DNA from 3 places in the Mesorhizobium sp. INR15 genome. Region 3 is predicted to be linked to each of the others. Evidence: predicted binding sites of a transcription regulator. Region 3 holds the regulator's gene; each other region holds the start of a gene.
What was found. The regulator PhoB, encoded in region 3, activates phosphate uptake and scavenging genes when phosphate is short. The targets are predictions, from matches to a motif close to TGTCATNNANCTGTCAT.
Positions count from the first base shown of each region.

Region 1: GA829_RS17580 (esterase-like activity of phytase family protein) is a predicted target of PhoB. The motif match lies at 1,740-1,756, and genes of this name have one in related genera.
Region 2: GA829_RS25940 (RNA degradosome polyphosphate kinase) is a predicted target of PhoB. The motif match lies at 1,692-1,708, and genes of this name have one in related genera.

Region 1 is NZ_CP045496.1:3,603,001-3,607,284, reverse strand. It holds gene GA829_RS17585 (GcvT family protein) at 1-1,605, opposite strand, end outside; gene GA829_RS17580 (esterase-like activity of phytase family protein) at 1,878-3,368, shown strand; gene GA829_RS17575 (L,D-transpeptidase) at 3,422-4,213, opposite strand.
Region 2 is NZ_CP045496.1:5,310,664-5,314,947, reverse strand. It holds gene GA829_RS25955 (TIGR02117 family protein) at 1-114, shown strand, start outside; gene GA829_RS25950 (FAD-dependent monooxygenase) at 148-1,368, opposite strand; gene GA829_RS25945 (zinc-finger domain-containing protein) at 1,382-1,627, opposite strand; gene GA829_RS25940 (RNA degradosome polyphosphate kinase) at 1,773-3,965, shown strand; gene ppx (exopolyphosphatase) at 3,965-4,284, shown strand, end outside.
Region 3 is NZ_CP045496.1:1,620,942-1,625,225, reverse strand. It holds gene xylF (D-xylose ABC transporter substrate-binding protein) at 1-28, opposite strand, end outside; gene GA829_RS07865 (ROK family protein) at 300-1,544, shown strand; gene phoB (phosphate regulon transcriptional regulator PhoB) at 1,557-2,246, opposite strand; gene phoU (phosphate signaling complex protein PhoU) at 2,263-2,970, opposite strand; gene pstB (phosphate ABC transporter ATP-binding protein PstB) at 2,996-3,799, opposite strand; gene pstA (phosphate ABC transporter permease PstA) at 3,796-4,284, opposite strand, start outside.

The DNA of each region.
Region 1 (4,284 bases), 2.0 Mb from region 3:
GTTGATGACAGTGAGATCGCCCTTCAGCCGGCCATCTGGCCCCAGCATCGGCGCTAGCCTCGCCCGGCCCGCGTTTGGCAGCTTGCAGGCCAGCAGCCGGTCGAGCCATGTCTCCGCGCCCGGCCCTGATATGGCATACCGCGCGTAGGCCGAGATATCGACCAGACCCGCCGCGCTGCGAACCTGCCGTGCTTCGTCGCCGACAATGTCGAAGGCGTTGGAGCGTTTCAGCGCGGTCTCCTCGCGAAAGCCCAGCGGCGCGAAATAGGCCGGGATTTCCAGCCCCCATGACGCCGTCCATTCGCAGCCCGCCGCGCTCATGCCGTCATAGGCGCCGGGACGTTTCAGCGGCCTTCCAGCCGGAAGGCGCTCGTTGGGGAAGGTCATGACGAAACGGCGCGAATAGAACTGGCGTGTCGTCTGCTTGAGATATTCGCGGTTGGCGGCAAAAGCGCCGTAGCGGGCAATATCCATGCCGAAGATATCGGCTTGCGGCTCGCCATGGATCATCCATTCGGCCAATGACTTGCCGACGCCGCCACCCTGGCTGAAGCCGGCCATGACGCCACAGGCGACCCAATAATTCCTAAGGCCGCGCACCGGCCCAACAATCGGATTGCCGTCGGGCGTGAAGGTGAAGGCGCCGTTGACCCATTTGCGGATGCCGGCGGTGGCCAGGCACGGAAAGCGCTCATAGGCCTTGGACAGTTCCGGGCTGATCCGGTCGATGTCCTCAGGGATCAGCTCGATGCCATAGTCCCATGGCGCTCCATCCATGTTCCAGTGCTTCGGGTTCTGCTCATAGACGCCAAGCAGCACGCCCTTGCGCTCCTGCCTGAGATAGGAAAAGCCGTCGAGATCGACCGCGAGCCCCAGTTCCTTGTCGAGCGCGGCGACCTCCGGGATGTCCTCGGTGATGAGATAGTGATGCTCCATCGGCGTCACCGGCAGGTCCACACCGGCCATGCGGCCAAGCTGCTTGGCCCAGAGACCACCGGCGTTGACGACATGCTCGGCAATGATCGTGCCCTGCTCAGTCACGACATCCCAGCGGCCATCGGCACGAGCCTTCAACGCGACGACGCGGTTGCGCAAGATGACATCGGCGCCGCGTTTCTTCGCGGCGCCGGCATAGGCATGCGTGGTGCCGTAAGGATCGAGATAGCCTTCGTTGGAATCGTGGAGGCCGCCAAGGACGCCCGTCACGTCGATGATCGGGCAGATCGCCTTGATCTCGTCGGGCGTCACCAGCCGCGCCGTCTCGATGCCGACGGACTGGAACACCGCCCAGGCCGATTTCAGCCATTCCCAACGCGCCGGATCGCTGGCGATGTTGACGCCGCCGGTCATATGCAGACCGGCATTCTGGCCGGATTCAGCCTCGATCTCGCGGTAGAGCCTTATGGTGTAATCCTGTAGCGCCGCGACATTGGGATCGGCGTTGAGCGCATGGAAACCGGCCGCCGCGTGCCAGGTCGACCCGGCCGTCAGTTCCGAGCGCTCGATGAGCGCGACATCGCTCCAGCCGAATCTCGCCAGATGGTAGAGCACCGAGGCGCCGACCACGCCTCCCCCGATGACGACTGCGCGGTAGTGCGACTTCAAGGCTTCCCCTCCCCGGCTGGTCAGATGCCGGCAACATATACGTACTAGACATAAGTGTCCAGTACGTTGCGAAAGCACCTGACAAGGCTGTTTTCGATCTATGGCCAGAGGCTCGAAAGGGCAGCTTCGTCTGCTGTCACGCGGCTATCATGTTCGCACCCTAGACCGCTTTTGAACGGCCTTCGAAGCGGCGGCCCGCCCGCTCCCAAGGCAACATCCTCAATCTCGTCGATCCGTTCCGGCACGCGCCTGTCCATCAAAGGGAAATCGTCATGAAATATCTTCGTCCATTCTCGCTAAGGCTCGTCGCAGCGGCACTTGCGGCCTCCGCCATGTCGCTGCCCGCGCTCGCTGACAGCGCGGTCACCGTTGGCGGCACCAGCTTCGTCAACAAGGGCCTGGTCGGCGTCGGCCGCATCCCTGCTGCCCAGCGCGACAAATTCGGCGAAACCTTTGGCTCGGGCTCCGGCATGGCGATCGACACCGCCGGCTGGAAGCATGACGCCGGAACGTACAAAGGCTCGCTATGGCTGCTGCCGGACCGCGGCTACAACGTCGCCGGCACCACCGACTACCGCCCGCGCCTCAACACGATCGGCATCGAATTCGCACCGGTGGCACCGGGTGCCGCCCCCGCCGCCGGCCAGGAACAGGCTGGCGTCAAGGCCACGCTGACTGAGACCATGCTTTTGACCGACGACAAGGGCGCGGACGCCACAGGGCTTGACCCGCTGAACGGCGTGCGCGCCGCAAGCGGCGACATGCCTGTTCTTCCGCAGGCCGACAATGGCAAGCTTTCGCTCGACAACGAAGCGATCGTGCGGCTGCCCGACGGCTCGATGTTCATCTCGGATGAATACGGCCCCAACATCTATCGCTTTTCGGCTGACGGCCACTTGCTGTCGGCGACCCAGCCGCCGGCCGCCCTTGTGCCGATGCGCCACGGCGCGGCGAATTTCGCCTCCGACAATCCGGGCCCGGGCGCTGCCGAGCCGGATCCGAAGGATCCCGAGACCGGCCGCCAGAACAACCAGGGCCTAGAAGGCATGGCGATGACGCCGGACGGCAAGTTCCTGATCGCGGTGCTGCAGTCGGCAGCGCGGCAGGATGGCGGTGACTCGCCTTCGACACGCCAGAACACCAGGGCGCTGGTCTATGACGCGTCCGACCTCGGCCATCTCAAGCTGGCCCACGAATATGTCGTGCCGCTGCCGGTGTTCAAGGACGCCAAGGGCAAGACCAAGGTCGCCGCGCAGAGCGAGATCGTGGCGCTGTCGGACAAGGCTTTCATGATGATCGCCCGCGACAGCGGCAACGGCCAGGGCGTGAAGGGTGACGCCTCTCTCTACCGCCAGATCAACATCGTCGATGTATCGGCAGCGACCGATATCGCCGGCGGACCTTTCGATGCCGCCGACAAGCCGGTCGCGCCCAAGGGCGTCATCGACCCATCGGTGACGCCGGCCAAGCTGACGCCGTTCATCGACATCAACGACAATGCCGAGCTCGGCCGTTTCGGCCTGCACAATGGCGCGCCGAACGACCACAACAACCTGTCGGAAAAGTGGGAAGCCATGTCGGCCGTCAGCGTGCTCGATCCGAAGTTGCCCGACGACTACTTCCTGTTCGTCGCCAACGACAACGACTTCCTCGCCCAGGATGGTTTCCAGGTCGGCGCGCCCTACAAGGCCGACGACGGCGCCAATGTCGACACCATGTTCCTGGTCTACCAGGTCACGCTGCCGGGCCTGACAAAGAAGTAACAACCACCGCAAAGGCGGGCGCTTGGCGCGTCCGCCTGTTAGGAGCGTGAAGGCTACTTCAGCATCTCCGCGTCCTTTGGCACGCCGGCATCGATCGGCTCGGCCATCCTGTTCGACACAGCTGTGATCTTGGCGGCGGGCGACAGGTTGGCGCGCACAAAGACCTGCGCCGGGCCGTTGACGCGGCTGTAGAGGTCGATGATGTCCTGGTTCATGAAACGCACGCAGCCGGACGATGCGTTCTTGCCGATGGAATCCCACTCCGGCGTGCCATGCAACCGGTACATCGTGTCCTTGCCGTCGCGGAACAGATAGAGCGCGCGGGCGCCGAGCGGGCTCTGCGGACCGGGCGGCATACCGTCCTTGAATTTCGCCAGTTCAGGCCGGCGCTGGATCATTTCTGGCGGCGGCGTCCAGACCGGCCACTTCTTCCGCGCCTGAACCACGGCGGTGCCGGTCCATCCGAAGCCGGCCTTGCCGAGGCTGACGCCATAGCGAATGGCCTTGCCGCCATCGCGCACCAGATAGAGGAAGTGCTCCGAGACATCGACGACGATCGTGCCGGGTTTTTCGCCGGTCGGATCGGCCACGATCTGGCGCACGAATTTCGGATCGAGCTTGGCGACCGGGATGGCCGGCAGTTGAAAGCCCTCATCGGTGCGTGCGGTATACATTGTCGCGGTATCGCCAAGCGCAGGCCCAGGCGGCGCCGCGGCCACTGGCGGCGGCGTAACCACCTCTGTCGTGGTGCAAGCCGAAAGGGCCACGGAGGCCGCGCCCAAAGCGGACGCACCGAGAAACGCACGCCGGCTCAGGCGCTCAAAAAAGATCGGACTGTCGGACATGAACCCCCCGGTTTATCCATAAGATCTAGTAGGAATACGACCCCACAAGGATCAGTATCCCATTCTGGAAG
Region 2 (4,284 bases), 3.0 Mb from region 3:
CTGGTCGGTTGTAACACCTGGACCGCCGCGGCACTACGCGCCGCTGGTCTGCGCACCGGCTGGTGGAACCCGCTGCCGGTATCGCTCGGCCTGTCGATGCGGCTCTACAATTAGCGGCCTTCAGTCGGCATCGTTCGGCCTGGCCAGTCAGGGCAGTATCTGCGGCTGCCAGCCATAGAGCCAGTCGAGATCGGCGGCGAGTTTTTCAGGCGAACGCATTTTCAGGAACAGGTTGCGAGCCATCGCCACCGGTCCGGCCGCATGCCAGGCGAGGCGGTTGACGACGCCGCGGCGGGCGGCCTGGGCGACACGCGACCGGCGGGACTGCTCCCAACTGGCGAGTGCGCCGGGGCGGTCAGCAGGGAAGGCGGCGACGAAGCCGGCAAGTGTCACCGCATCCTCGATCGCCATTGCCGCACCTTGCGCCGCGAACGGCGTCATCGCATGCGCCGCGTCACCGATCAGCGCGATGCCATCCTGTGCCGTCCACGGCTGCTTTGGATCGACCGTATGGATCGGCCACGCAGTCCACGGGCCAGCCAGTTCGACCAGCCGCATCAGCGCGGGCGACGCACCCCGTGCGGCGCTCGCCAGGATTTTCGCATCGGCATTGCCGGACCAGCCCTCGGCGATCCGCTCGCCCTTGGTGAAAGCGGCGAGATTGAAAGCAGCACCATTGCTGACGGGATAGGCGACCATATGGAAGCCTGGATGCAGGAAGGTGGTGACGCAATCGGCCGCACCGACAGCCGCGAAGGCGGTGCCGGCAACGCTGTCGGCGGGGATCGTGGCGCGCCAGGCCAGTTCGCCCGAAAACCTGCTCTGTGAGGCGGTTCCGCCAAACCCGCGCACCGATGACCAGACGCCATCTGCACCGACCAGCAGGAAGCCTTCGGTGTCGACGATCTTGCGGCCGATCCCGGCTCTCATCGTGACAACGAGTGAACCGGAGGCAACGCTGCTGACCTGCGCGCCGGTGTTGATGTGGATGCCCGGCATACCGGTGACGCGTGCCATCAGTGCGCTCTGCAAATCGGCGCGGTGAGCCACGAGATAGGGGGCCTGCCAGCGCGTTTCTGCTGCTTGCCCAAACGGCACGCGCGCCAGTTCGCGCAAGGTGCCTGCGTCCTTGAGCACGACGGCGTCAGGCCGCACGGCAGCCGGTAGCAGGTGATCGAGCACACCAAGTTGGCGCAGGATGCGCGTCGCGTTGGGAGAAAGTTGAATGCCGGCGCCTGCCGCTTCGAGTTGCTGGGCCTGCTCGAACACGTTCACCACATAGCCGCGCTCGGCGAAAGCAATGGCCGCGGTCAGTCCGGCGACGCCAGCCCCGGCGATAAATACCTGCCGGGAGCGCGTATCGTCCATGGCTAGTGGCGAATCAGGCTGCCTGATCGATATAGATGCACCCGGCCGGCAGCGTTTCGCTTGCCTTCAGCTTGGCTGAATAGCGGTAAAGCGTCGAGCAATAAGGGCATACCTTTTCATTGTCGTCACCCATGTCGAGAAACACATGCGGATGGTCGAAGGGCGGGTTGGCGCCGGTGCACATGAATTCCTTGACGCCGATGTCGATCGCCGGATGGCCCGCATCGTTCTGGAAATGGGGAATGGAACCGCCTGCCATCATCGTCTCCTTTAGCGCATTCTGCTCAGCGTTTGGATCATAACAGGTCTCTTTGCAAGTTCGATGAAATGAAACTGTCGCAAAAGCCTGTCAGAGGATAAGTTAAGCCGGTTAACCGGCTGGCGGTGCGGGAAGAGCAGGAACCATGAACGAACTGAAGCCGGTGCAGAGCGAATTCGTCCATACGCAAACGGCAAGTCCGGAAGGCAATCCGGATCGTTTCGTCAATCGCGAGTTCTCCTGGCTGCAATTCAATCGGCGCGTTCTCGAAGAATCGCTGAACCTCAATCATCCGCTCCTGGAGCGTGTCCGCTTCCTGTCGATCTCGGCCGCCAATCTCGACGAGTTCTTCATGGTGCGTGTCGCCGGTCTGGCCGGCCAGGTGCGCGAGGGGATCACGCTGAAAAGCCCTGACGGTCGTACCCCAGAGCAGCAACTCGAACAGCTTTTGCGCGAGGTCGAGCGGCTGCAGGAGGACCAGCAGAAGAGCCTGTCGGCGCTGACCGTGTTGCTCAACAAGGAAGGCATCGAGAGCATCACCCGTGATGCGCTGACCAAGGATGAAAAGGTCTGGCTTGAAGACCATTTCCAGGAGCAGGTCTTTCCGGTGCTGACACCGCTTTCGATCGACCCGGCCCATCCATTCCCGTTCATCCCAAATCTTGGTTTCTCGATGGCGCTGCAATTGCGCCACCGCAAGAACGGCGAGGAGATGAGCGCGCTGCTACGCCTCCCGGTGGCGCTTAAGCGCTTCATCCGCTTGCCGGACCGCAAGCACCACGTCCGCTTCATCCCGCTGGAAGAGGCCGTCGGGCTCTATATCGGCAAGCTGTTCCCCGGCTACGAGGTCAAGGGCTCCGGCACGTTCCGCATCATCCGCGACAGTGATATCGAGGTCGAGGAAGAGTCCGAGGATCTCGTGCGCCTGTTCGAGACGGCACTGAAGCGTCGGCGTCGGGGTTCGGTGATCCGCATCGAATTCGACATGCTAATGCCGGCGGAATTGCGCGAATTCGTCGCCGGCGAGCTTGGTGTATCGTCGAGCCGTATCAGTGTGCTGACCGGTCCGCTGGCGCTCAGTCAGATTTCCGAGATTGTCGCCGTTCCACGCGACGACCTGAAATTCGTTCCATACAATCCTCGCTTTCCCGAACGCATCCGCGAGCATGGCGGCGATTGTTTTGCTGCCATTCGCGAGAAGGACATCGTCGTCCATCACCCCTACGAATCGTTCGACGTGGTCGTACAGTTCCTGCGTCAGGCGATGGCTGATCCCGAAGTGGTGGCGATCAAGCAGACGCTCTATCGTACCTCTAACGACAGCCCGATCGTGCGCGCGCTGGTCGACGCGGCCGAGGCCGGCAAGTCTGTAACGGCGCTGGTCGAGCTCAAGGCGCGCTTCGATGAGGAGGCCAACATTCGCTGGGCGCGCGACCTTGAGCGCGCTGGCGTGCAAGTCGTGTTCGGCTTCCTTGAACTGAAGACCCATTCGAAAATGTCGCTGGTTGTGCGCCGCGAGGACGGCAAGCTGCGCAATTACGTGCATCTCGGCACCGGCAACTATCATCCGGTCACCGCGCGCATATATACCGACCTGTCCTTCTTCACCACCGATCCGACCATCGCCCGCGATGTCGCCCAGCTATTTAATTTCATCACTGGATACGCCGAGCCGACGGACGAGATGCGGCTGGCGATCTCACCGTTCACGCTCAGAAGCCGCATTCTGAAGCACATAGCCGATGAGGTTGCTCATGCGCGGGAGGGCCGCGCATCGCGCATCTGGATGAAGATGAACGCACTGGTCGACCCGATCATCATCGACGCGCTCTATGATGCCAGCCGCGCCGGCGTCGAGATCGATCTCGTCGTCCGTGGCATCTGCTGCTTGCGGCCGCAGGTGCCGGGCCTGTCTGAGAACATCCGCGTCAAATCGATTGTCGGCCGTTTCCTCGAACACAGCCGCATCTTTTGCTTTGGCAATGGTCACGGGCTGCCGTCGGATGAGGCGATCGTCTACATCTCTTCAGCCGATCTGATGCCGCGCAATCTCGACCGTCGTGTCGAGACCATGGTGCCGATTACCAATCCAACTGTGCATGAACAGATTCTGGGCCAGATCATGCTGGGCAACATCATGGACAACCAGCAAAGTTTCGACGTATTGGCAGATGGGACCTCCCGGCGCGTGGTGCTGGAAGAGGGCGAGGAACCGTTCAACGCGCAGGAATATTTCATGACCAATCCGAGCCTGTCCGGACGGGGTGATGCGCTGAAATCGCACGCGCCGAAACGCATCGCGCAGTTCAAGCGCCGCAAGAAGAACGCCTCGGCCTGATGCTGTCTGATTCCCAGGGCCGGCTGCAGGACCGCCGACCGCTGTCCATCATCGACATCGGATCGAACTCGATCCGCCTTGTCGTTTATGAGGGGCTGGCGCGCTCGCCGACCATGCTGTTCAACGAAAAGATGCTGGCCGGCCTCGGCCGCGGCATCGTGTCGACAGGCAAGCTCGATCCCGAGGCGGTGACGCGCTCGATGGAGGAGTTCCGGCGCTTCAGAGCGCTCTCCGAGCAGGCCGGCGCCGAGCACATGTATGTGCTGGCCACCGCCGCCGCGCGTGAGGCGATAAACGGTCCCGATTTCATCCGTCGCGC
Region 3 (4,284 bases):
CCAGGATGGCGGCTGTGAATCTTTTCATGTTATCCTCCCTGCGCCGCGTGTGGCGCGACCAAACTGACCCGAAGGCCGGCACAAAGGCTCTATTTTTTCGAGCCTCGAAAAAACACTGGTCCAACGTCAGAGCGCTGTCAACATCGATTCTGATGGTTTCTGATGTTCGGAGTAATTTTTTTCGAGCCCCGTAATAAATAATATGACAGGACTGCCGGGTTCTGCCAGTATTTGGAGTGTGTCACCGACGGCCTTCGATTGCACGAAAGGTCGCGGCGGCGGGGAGGAAAGCAGGAACAATGTCGGTCGGAATCCGTCACGACGATTTGCGCCGGCGCAACCGGGCGATGGTTATTTCGTCCGTACGCCGGGCAGGACAGCCGTCCCGCACCGAAATCGCCGCCACAACCGGGCTCAGCCATTCGACCATCTCGGCGATCTCCTCCGACCTGATCGCCGAAGGCATTCTCACGGAAAGCAAGCCAAGCGAGACCGTGTCCCTGAAGCGCGGCCGCCCCCAGGTTGGCCTCAGCCTCCACCCGGAAGCCGCCGCCGTGATGACCGTGGTGTTGTCGCTGAACTTCCTGTCGGTTGCCGTCATCGACTATGCCGGCCAGGTGATCGCCGAGGAGCAGCGCCGGCTGGACACACTGACCATGTCGCGCGAGGCGCTCATTGGCGAATGCGTCGCCATCGTGCGGCGCCGGCTCGAGGATCCGGACCTCGATATCCACAGCGTCGCCCGCATCGCACTGGCCATTCAGGGCATTACCGATTCCCATGCCCGCGCGCTGCTGTGGTCGCCGATCACACCACAGACCAACATCCCTTTCGCCGACATCCTGGAAGAGGAATTCGGCATCCCCGCCACCATGGAAAACGACTGCAATATGATGGCGGTTGCGCTGCGCTGGCGTAACCCGGAGCGCTACCGCGATGACTTCATCGCCATCCTGCTGTCGCACGGCATCGGCATGGGCCTGGTGCTGAAGGGCGAATTGTTCACCGGCACCCATTCGTCCGGCGGCGAGTTCGGCCACATGATCCATCGGCCGAACGGTGCGCTTTGCCGCTGCGGACGGCGCGGCTGCGTCGAGGCTTATGCCGGCAACTACGCCATCTGGCGCAACGCCAGGCAAATGGGCGAGGACGCCGAACCGGTCGACGTCAGCGACGCGGAGATGCGGGCGCTGGCGGCATCGGCTCGCGAAAGCGATGGGCCGGAGCGCGAAGCTTACCGCAAGGCCGGTGAAGCGCTCGGCTTCGGTCTCGGCAGCCTGTTCGCGCTGATCGATCCGGCGCCTGTCGCCATGGTGGGCGTCAGCGCCGCCGCCTTCGACCTGATCGAACCGGCGCTGCGCGAAGCCATAGCCCAGACCGCCGGTGGCCAGCACTCGAAATCGATTTCCTTCGACACCGAGCCGAATGAGCTGCCGCTGATCCGCGAAGGCTGCGCCATGCGGGCGCTGACCTTCGTCGACCAGGAGATTTTCGCGCCGGGCTCACAAACAAAGCCTGAATCCGTCGGCAAGGACGTCGCCTGAATTTGCCGGCTTTCAGTCTTCCCTGATGGCGTAGCCCGCGCCGCGAATGGTGCGGATGACGTCGGGCATGCGGCCATTGTTGACCGCCTTGCGCAGCCGGCCGACATGCACATCGACCGTGCGCTCGTCGATATAGATCGTCTCGCCCCAAACATTGTCGAGCAGTTGGCTGCGCGAAAACACGCGGCCAGGATGACGCATCATGAATTCGAGCAAACGGAACTCGGTCGGCCCGAGCCGGATCTCGCTTTTCTTGCGGTAGACCCGGTGCGATTCGCGATCGAGCACGATGTCGCCGACCTTGAGCACACTGGACAGGACTTCCGGCTTGGCGCGGCGCAGCAGCGCTTTTACCCGAGCCATGAATTCCGGCGTGGAAAACGGCTTGACCAGATAGTCGTCGGCGCCGGTGGAGAGACCGCGTACACGGTCGCTTTCCTCGCCGCGCGCGGTCAGCATGATGATGGGCAACCGCTCCGTCTCGGGACGCATTCTTAGCCGGCGGCAGAGCTCGATGCCGGAAACCGCCGGCACCATCCAGTCGAGCACCAGAAGGTCGGGAACATTCTCCTGGAGCCGGATTTCGGCCTCATCGCCGCGCGTTACCACTTCGACCTGGTAGCCCTCGGATTCAAGGTTGTAGCGGAGGAGCACACCTAGCGGCTCCTCGTCCTCCACCACCATGATGCGTGGCGCGATCATCGGCTGGTCACCCCTGTCATGCCGCCGGCACGGTCATTGCCGTCTCGTCCTGCTTCGGACGATTGGCGGGCAACTGCGTGCCGGTCAGGACATAGTACGCGTTTTCAGCGATGTTGGTCACGTGGTCGCCGATGCGCTCAAGATTCTTGGCGCAGAACAGCAGATGCGTGCAAGCGGTGATGTTGCGCGGATCTTCCATCATGTAGGTCAGGAGCTCGCGGAACACCGAGGTGTACTTGACGTCGATGCGCTCATCGTCGGCGCGTAGTTTCGCCAGGGCGGCCGCGTCGCGCGCCGCGTATTCCTCGATGACGCCCTGTACCTGGATCAGCACCAGCTGCGCCATTCCGTCGATGGAGTGCGACAGGTCGCGCGGCGTGACGCTGAGGCCGACGGTGCCGACGCGCTTGGCGATGTTCTTGGCCAGATCGCCGATGCGTTCCAGATCGCCGGCCATGCGGATCGAGCCGACGACATGGCGAAGATCGTCCGCCATCGGCTGCCGCTTGGCGATCAGCGTGATGGCGCGGTCGTCGAGCTCGCGCTGGCGCGCGTCCATGATGGCGTCATCGGAAACGACGCGCTGCGCCAGCGCGTTGTCGGAGGTCAGCAGCGCCTTGGTTGCACCGCCAACCATCGCGCCGGCGAGATCGCCCATATCGCTGATGAGCCTGCTGATCTGTCCGAGATCCTCGTCGAAAGAAGCGACTGTATGTTCGCCCATGATCTTGTCCTCGTATGCCTGAGACTCAGCCGAAGCGGCCGGTGATGTAGTCCTGAGTGCGCTTCTCGCGGGGCGACGTGAAGATCTTCTCGGTCTTGTCGAATTCGACCAGCTCGCCCAGGTACATGAAGGCTGTCTGCTTCGACACGCGCGCTGCCTGCTGCATGTTGTGGGTGACGATGACGATCGTGTAGTCGGCTTGCAACTCGTCGATCAGCTCTTCGATCTTGGCGGTCGACAGCGGATCGAGAGCCGAAGCCGGCTCGTCGAGCAGGATGACTTCGGGCTTCACCGCCACGGTGCGGGCAATGCAAAGCCGCTGCTGCTGGCCGCCGGAAAGGCTGAGGCCGCTGGCATTGAGCTTGTCCTTGACCTCGGTCCAGAGCGCCGCACGCTTCAGCGCCTGTTCAACGCGACCGTCCATCTCGGACTTGCTGATCTTCTCATAGAGCCTGACGCCGAAAGCGATATTCTCATAGATCGACATTGGGAACGGTGTTGGCTTCTGGAACACCATGCCGATCTTGGTCCGCAACAGGTTGAGGTCCTGCGAGCGGTCAAGAACGTTCTGGCCATCGAGCAGCACCTGGCCCTCGGCGGTCTGCTTCGGGTAGAGCTCATAGATACGGTTGAAGACGCGCAGCAGCGTCGACTTTCCGCAGCCCGACGGTCCGATGAAGGCGGTGACGCTGCGCTCTGGCAGCGACAGCGTGATGTTCTTCAGCGCCTTCGACTGGCCGTAGAAAAAGTTGAGGTTCTTGACCTCGATCTTGGCCTTGGCGGTTGCCTCGGTTGCGATCGTCATGTCTGGAGACAACATCTGGCTCATTTGTCCTCTCTGCGTCCGGTCAGGCTGCGTGCAAAGATGCTAAGCGCGAGAACCGTCAATGTGATGATGAGTGCACCGGTCCAGGCCAGTTGCTGCCATTCCTCGTAGGGGCTGAGAGCAAACTGGAAGATGGTGACAGGCAAGCTGGCCATCGGCGCGTTGAGATTGCTGCTCCAGAACTGGTTGTTGAGGGCCGTGAAGAGCAGCGGTGCCGTTTCGCCGGAGATACGGGCGATCGATAGCAATATGCCGGTGACGATACCGGAAAGGGCGGCGCGGTAAGCGACGGATTTGATGACAACCCAGCGCGGCGCGCCGATCGCGGTGCCGGCTTCACGCAACGCGTTCGGCACCAGGTTGAGCATGTCCTCTGTTGTGCGCACAACGACCGGAATGACCAGGATGGCGAGCGCCACGGAACCGGCGAGCGCCGAGAAATGCCCCATTGGCCGCACCATCAACTCGTAGACGAACAGGCCGACGAT